2 linked regions of the Roseibium sp. Sym1 genome follow. The protein of the gene in region 1 interacts with the protein of each later gene in a pairwise test. Links are inferred from orthologs where the notes say so. Each region holds a gene or a part of one and is shown on either strand. Other genes may lie near its edges. The genes, in order: O6760_RS26310 and ybgC.

What was found.
Region 2: the proteins of O6760_RS26310 (region 1) and ybgC interact in binary tests that used the Escherichia coli proteins (3 or more experiments, as listed by UniProt). The link is inferred for Roseibium sp. Sym1 from one-to-one orthologs.

What each region holds. Positions count from the first base shown.
Region 1 is NZ_CP114786.1:5,676,967-5,680,053, reverse strand. What follows is about bases 183-2,949. They hold O6760_RS26310 (acyl carrier protein), read left to right. Parts: upstream 183-1,332; coding sequence 1,333-1,566; downstream 1,567-2,949. Other genes in these bases: fabF (beta-ketoacyl-ACP synthase II), read left to right, coding at 1,653-2,918; fabG (3-oxoacyl-[acyl-carrier-protein] reductase), read left to right, coding at 354-1,091; fabD (ACP S-malonyltransferase), read left to right, coding at 183-287. In the rest of the region: more of fabD, read left to right, coding at 1-182; endolytic transglycosylase MltG, read left to right, coding at 3,041-3,087. UniProt on the Escherichia coli protein: Carrier of the growing fatty acid chain in fatty acid biosynthesis.
Region 2 is NZ_CP114786.1:2,633,328-2,636,515, forward strand. What follows is about bases 97-2,964. They hold ybgC (tol-pal system-associated acyl-CoA thioesterase), read left to right. Parts: upstream 97-1,230; coding sequence 1,231-1,698; downstream 1,699-2,964. Other genes in these bases: O6760_RS12065 (methyl-accepting chemotaxis protein), read left to right, coding at 97-1,141; tolQ (protein TolQ), read left to right, coding at 1,964-2,635; O6760_RS12080 (ExbD/TolR family protein), read left to right, coding at 2,639-2,964. In the rest of the region: more of O6760_RS12065, read left to right, coding at 1-96; more of O6760_RS12080, read left to right, coding at 2,965-3,088; O6760_RS12085 (hypothetical protein), read left to right, coding at 3,095-3,188.

The sequences.
Region 1 (3,087 bases):
ATGCCGAGATCCGGTCTCCGAAGGTGCCGCTTGTTGCGAATGTGCTCGCCCGACCGATCACCGATGCGGACGAGATCCGCGACCGCCTGGTGGAACAGGTGACCGGAACGGTGCGCTGGCGCGAGAGCGTGACCTGGCTGGCCGAGAACGGCGTTGACACTTTTGTGGAAGTTGGCACCGGCAAGGTCCTGACCGGAATGGTCAAGCGGATTGCCCGGGAAACTTCCGGCATCGCCGTGAACACGCCGGAAGATATCGACAGCCTTATGGAAAAGATCTCCCAATAAGGCTTATACCTGCCTGGACCCCGACGTGGCCCGGCCGGGCCGGAAAGAACAACGGAAGGACCCCATATGTTCAGCTTGGAAGGGAAGAACGCCCTCGTCACCGGAGCCACCGGCGGAATCGGCGAAGCCATTGCGCGGGTGCTTCATGCGCAGGGCGCTACGGTGTCGTTGTCCGGCACGCGGGCGGAAAAGCTGGAGGCACTTGCCGCCGATCTTGGCGAGCGCGCCTTCGTTACCCCTGCCAACCTGTCCGACCGTGCCGCCGTTGACGCGCTGTTGCCGGCCGCGGAGGAGAAAATGGGTTCCGTCGACATTCTGGTCAACAATGCCGGCATCACCCGTGACAACATCTTCATGCGCATGAAGGACGAGGAGTGGGACCAGGTGCTGGAAGTCAACCTGACTTCCGGGTTCCGCCTGTGCCGTGCCGCGATCAAGGGGATGATGAAACGTCGTTCCGGGCGGATTGTCGGGATCACGTCCGTGGTCGGTGTTACCGGCAATCCGGGGCAGGTCAACTACGCAGCTGCCAAGGCGGGCATGATCGGCATGTACAAGTCCCTCGCGCGGGAAGTGGCCAGCCGCAACATCACTGTCAACACGATTGCACCGGGTTTCATCGAAACGGCGATGACCGACGCGCTCAATGACAAGCAAAAAGAATCGATTTTGACGAGCGTCCCGGCAGGCCGTTTGGGGACTTCTGCCGAGATCGCCTCGGCCGCCCTCTACCTTGCCAGTGACGAAGCCGCCTACGTGACGGGGCAGACCCTGCACGTCAATGGCGGCATGGCTATGATTTAAAAGGAAGTTTCGCCGAGCAGGCAAAAAGAATCCGGGCCGCTCCGAAGCGGTCTGGACCGGCTGGTAAAGGTCAACAAAGTGTGTTACCAACCCGCCGATTGTTACGAATTGCGCCGATCAACCGGGAATCCGGTTCCAAGGCGCGAGGACGTCCTAGGCCGCGATCACGCACCGCCGCTGGCAACACAACGGTCCGGGGCAGTTTCGCGAGTGATGAATAGAAAAACTAAGGAAGTGAAAAATGAGCGATATCGCGGATCGGGTAAAGAAAATCGTCGTTGAGCACCTGGGTGTCGACGCTGAAAAGGTTGTCGAAGGCGCAAGCTTCATCGACGATCTGGGTGCAGACAGCCTTGACACCGTTGAGCTGGTCATGGCCTTCGAAGAAGAATTCGGCGTGGAAATCCCGGACACCGCGGCAGAAACCATTCTGACCGTTGGCGACGCTGTAAAGTTTCTCGAAGCCAACAAGTAAGGGCCCGGCCCTTCTTGACGAATGTTTGAAGATTGGGCCGGCGGGGCAAGTTCCCCGCCAGGCCCTTACAACGTAAGTGCGGGTGTATGAGGCGAGTTGTCGTAACTGGGTTGGGCATGGTGACGCCACTGGGTTGTGGTGTCGATGTCACTTGGAAAAAAATCCTTGAGGGAAAGAGCGGGGCCAACAAGGTCACGAATTTCAAGGTCGACGATCTGGCTTGCCAAATCGCTTGCCAGATTCCACGCGACTCCTCGGTTGAAGGTGCGTTCAATCCGGACGACTGGATGGACGTCAAGGAACAGCGCAAGGTCGATGACTTCATCGTCTATGCAATGGCTGCCGCCGACCAGGCGATGGCCGATTCAGGTTTCAAGGCAGAGACCTACGAACAGCAGGCGCGGTCAGGTGTTCTTATCGGGTCCGGCATCGGCGGGCTGCAGGGCATCGAACAGGGTGCGCATCTGCTGGCCGAAAAGGGGCCGCGCCGGGTTTCTCCGTTTTTCATTCCGGGCCGCCTGATCAATCTTGCCGGTGGCTACGTGTCCATCCGGCATGGCCTCAAGGGTCCGAACCACGCTGTCGTCACCGCGTGTTCGACCGGGGCGCATGCCATTGGCGACGCCTCCCGGCTTATTGCCTTTGGCGATGCGGACGTCATGGTTGCGGGTGGAACGGAATCTCCGGTCTGCCGGCTGGCCCTGGCCGGGTTTGCAGCCTGCAGGGCCTTGTCCACGGCCTTTAACGACGAGCCGGAAAAAGGGTCTCGCCCCTACGACGTCGCCCGCGACGGTTTCGTGATGGGCGAGGGGGCCGGTGTCGTGGTGCTCGAGGAATACGAGCACGCCGTCCGCCGTGGCGCCAATATCTACGCCGAGGTCATCGGCTACGGGCTGTCCGGCGATGCCTATCACATCACGGCGCCGTCATCCGACGGCGACGGTGCGTACCGGTGCATGGAAGCCGCGCTCAAGCGCGCCCAGGTCACGCCGGCCGATATCGACTATGTCAACGCCCACGGAACCTCGACCCCGCTCGGCGACGAGATCGAGCTCGGAGCGGTCACACGCCTTGCCGGCGAGCATGCGTCCGACTTGACCATGTCCTCGACCAAGTCTTCGATCGGACACCTGCTCGGTGCCGCCGGTGCCGTTGAATCGATCTTCTCGGTTCTGGCGATCCGCGACAGCATGGCACCTCCGACGATCAATCTTGACAATCCCTCAGTGGAAACGGAAATCGATCTGGTGCCGCACAAGCCGAAGAAGCTTAACATTGATGTTGCGCTGTCGAATTCCTTCGGATTTGGCGGCACAAATGCTTCGCTCGTCTTCCGTAAAGTTGCCGCATAACCCCTTCAAATTCGTCGGACCGGACCGATTCTGTCGGTCCGGCCCGAGTTTTTTTGTGACAACTGGTCCGTTTGAGCCTGAGCCGGGAGCTCGGGGGCTCGATCCTGGAGGTGCGATCCGACATGCGCATTAAGCCGAAAAGCCCGCGAGAAGCCTTGCAGCCGGAACC
Region 2 (3,188 bases), 3.0 Mb from region 1 along the record:
GGCGGCTGCCGACCGGATCACCTATGGCGCGGTCATTTCCGGGTTTCTCTGTCTGGTCCCGATCGTCGGCCTGATCTGGTGGGTGACCCGGCGCATGTTCGCTCCCATGGAGCGGCTTTCCGTGGCGGCGCGCAAGATTGCCGACGGCGACCTGGAAGTCGGTGTCGAGGCAACCGAGCGGCTGGACGAGATCGGCCGCATGGCCCGCTGCATCGAGGTCTTCAAGGACAATTCGATCGAGCGGGAGCGCCTTGCGGCGGACCGCAAGAAGGGACACATCGCCCGCGAGGAACGCGAAAAGCTGATCGATTCGCTGATCGCCGCGTTCCGGGCCGAATCCCAGACCGTGCTCGAACTGGTGGAAACCAACATCGCCCGCGTCGAGGACGTGTCCTCCGCGCTCAACGCACGCTCCGCCTCCGCTTCGGAACAGGGCCAGACGGCCGTGTCCACCTCTGAAAACGCGTCTTCCAACGTGCAGGCGGTTGCCTCGGCGACCGAGGAGCTGAACGCTTCCATTTCGGAGATTTCCCGGCAGGTGGAAACGACAGCCTCGATCGTGGCGCAGACCACCACGGCGGCGCAAAGTTCCAACTCCAAGATCTCCGGCCTGGCCGAAGCGGCCAACAAGATTGGCGACGTTGTCTCGCTGATTTCGGAAATCGCCGAGCAGACCAATCTGCTGGCGCTGAATGCGACCATCGAGGCGGCCCGTGCCGGTGACGCCGGCAAGGGCTTCGCGGTTGTTGCCTCGGAAGTGAAGTCGCTGGCCGGCCAGACCGCCAAGGCAACCGAGGAGATTTCCGCCCAGATCGCGGCGATCCAGGCATCGACAACGGAGGCGGTCGACGAGATCGCACGGGTGTCGGAATCGGTCGAGGAGGTCAATTCCTACACCACGACCATTTCCGACGCCGTCCAGCAGCAGGGCGCGGCCACCGGCGAGATCTCGCGCAACGTGGCCGAGGCCGCGGACGGCACGCGCAGCGTGGCCAACACGGTTGCATCGCTCAACGAGGGCGTTGCGGAAAACTCCCAGGCGGTCGGCGACATGCTGACGGCGACGATCGAGATGAAGCAGCAGGCCGAACATCTGCGGGCCTCGGTCGAGAAATTCCTCTCCGAGGTTGCAGCCGCCTGACGGCGATCGTAGGTATGGGCAAGTCAGGCCGTCCGGTTGCCGACCGGGCGGCCTTCTTTTTTGGGTCTCAGGAAAGCGGGGATGTCGTCGTGTCTGACTGGCCGGATCTGTCGGGTCGCCTGGAAGAGGGCGGCCATGTGCTGCCCGTCAGGGTCTATTACGAGGACACCGACTTTACCGGCATCGTCTATCACGGGGCCTATGTGCGCTTTTTCGAGCGGGCCCGCTCCGACTTCCTGCGCCTGATCGGCATTCATCACAGTGATATGGCATCGGGCGCGCATGGGGTTTCGCTGGCCTTTGCCGTGCGGTCCATGACACTGGACTTCCAGAAGCCGGCCCGGATCGACGATGTGCTGGAAGTCCGCACGAGCGTCGCGGAGTTCAGGGGCGCGCGCATCGGGCTCGGGCAGCGGATCCATCGGGGCGGTGATTTGCTGATTTCCGCTGCAGTGACCGTTGCGGTGATCACGTCCGAGGGGCGGCCGACGCGGCTGCCGCTTGTGCTGGCGGAAAAACTTCAACGGCATGTGCCTGGAGAAAGCCCCGACAATTGAGGGCCTTGCGCGGACCTGGGCGGTCCTGCCGGCCGTCCTCAGGAAAATAGTTACAACTCCATTACCTGCGTTAATCTTGCAGTAACCTTAATTGATTCCTTTAGAGAGGGGCGTTCTTTGAATGGAAACGTCCCAGTTTTGACAAAATCAAACGTCAGAGAGGCGGCTGGTTACATTATCCGGCCTCCTGATTCCGGGTCCATCCTGACGCTTTCGGAACCTGGACTGCACATCAGTATCAGACGGCCTAGGGGTCTTAATAAACATGGGTGAACATACGTTTCTCGATCTGTTCTGGCAGGCGCATATTGTCGTGAAGGTCGTCATGGCCGGCCTGATCTTCGCATCCGTATGGTGCTGGGCGATTATCGTCGACAAGTTCATGCTGGTCGGGCGCACGCGGCGGCAGATGAACCGGTTCGAAACCGTGTTCTGGTCCGGCCAGTCCCTGGAAGAGCTCTACAACACGCTGCACAACCGGGTGAACCATTCCATGGCGGCCCTGTTCGTGGCGGCGATGCGCGAGTGGAAACGCAGCCATGAAGGCGCGCGTCCGGCCATCGGCAGCCTGCAGCAGCGGATCGACCGGGTCATGGATGTCACCATCCAGCGCGAGGCCGAGCGGCTCGAGAACCGGTTGCTCGTGCTGGCGACCGTCGGCTCGGCGGCGCCCTTCATCGGCCTGTTCGGCACGGTCTGGGGCATCATGACCGCCTTCCAGGCGATTGCCGCTTCGGAAAGCACGAACCTAGCCGTGGTGGCTCCGGGCATCGCCGAGGCACTGTTTGCGACGGCGCTGGGTCTGCTGGCGGCGATCCCGGCCGTGATCGCCTTCAACAAGTTCAATTCCGATGTCGGCAAGGCGGTCGCGCGGATGGAAGGCTTTGCCGACGAATTCTCGGCCATCCTGTCGCGCCAGATCGACGAGAGGGGCTGAGCCATGGGCATGCAAGCCGGATCCGCACAGTCAGGCGGGCGCCGCGGCCGGCGCAGGCAGCGCCACGCGCCGATGAGCGAAATCAACGTGACGCCCTTCGTCGACGTCATGCTTGTGCTTCTGATCGTGTTCATGGTCACGGCGCCGCTGCTGGCCGTGGGGGTTCCGGTCGATCTGCCGGAGACCCAGGCGCAGCAGCTGACCGGGGACAATGAACCGATCACGGTCACCGTGAAGGCGTCCGGCGAGATCTTCATCTCCAAGGAGGCCTACGCGCTCGAGGACGTCGTACCGACACTGGAGGCGATCGCGGCCAATGGCTACGACGAACGCATCTACGTGTTCGGCGACCGCAATGCCAGCTACGGGACCATGATGCAGGTGATGGGCCGCATCAGTGCTGCCGGTTTCAAGCGGCTGGCGCTGCGCACAGAGGATGAACGGGACTCGTAACGCACCATGCGCGCAGGTCTCATCGCGTCACTGTCCGGACATTCGGCAATCCTTCTCTGGGGCTTGATCGCCTTTCCGGGCGCGGAGCGCTTTCCTGAAC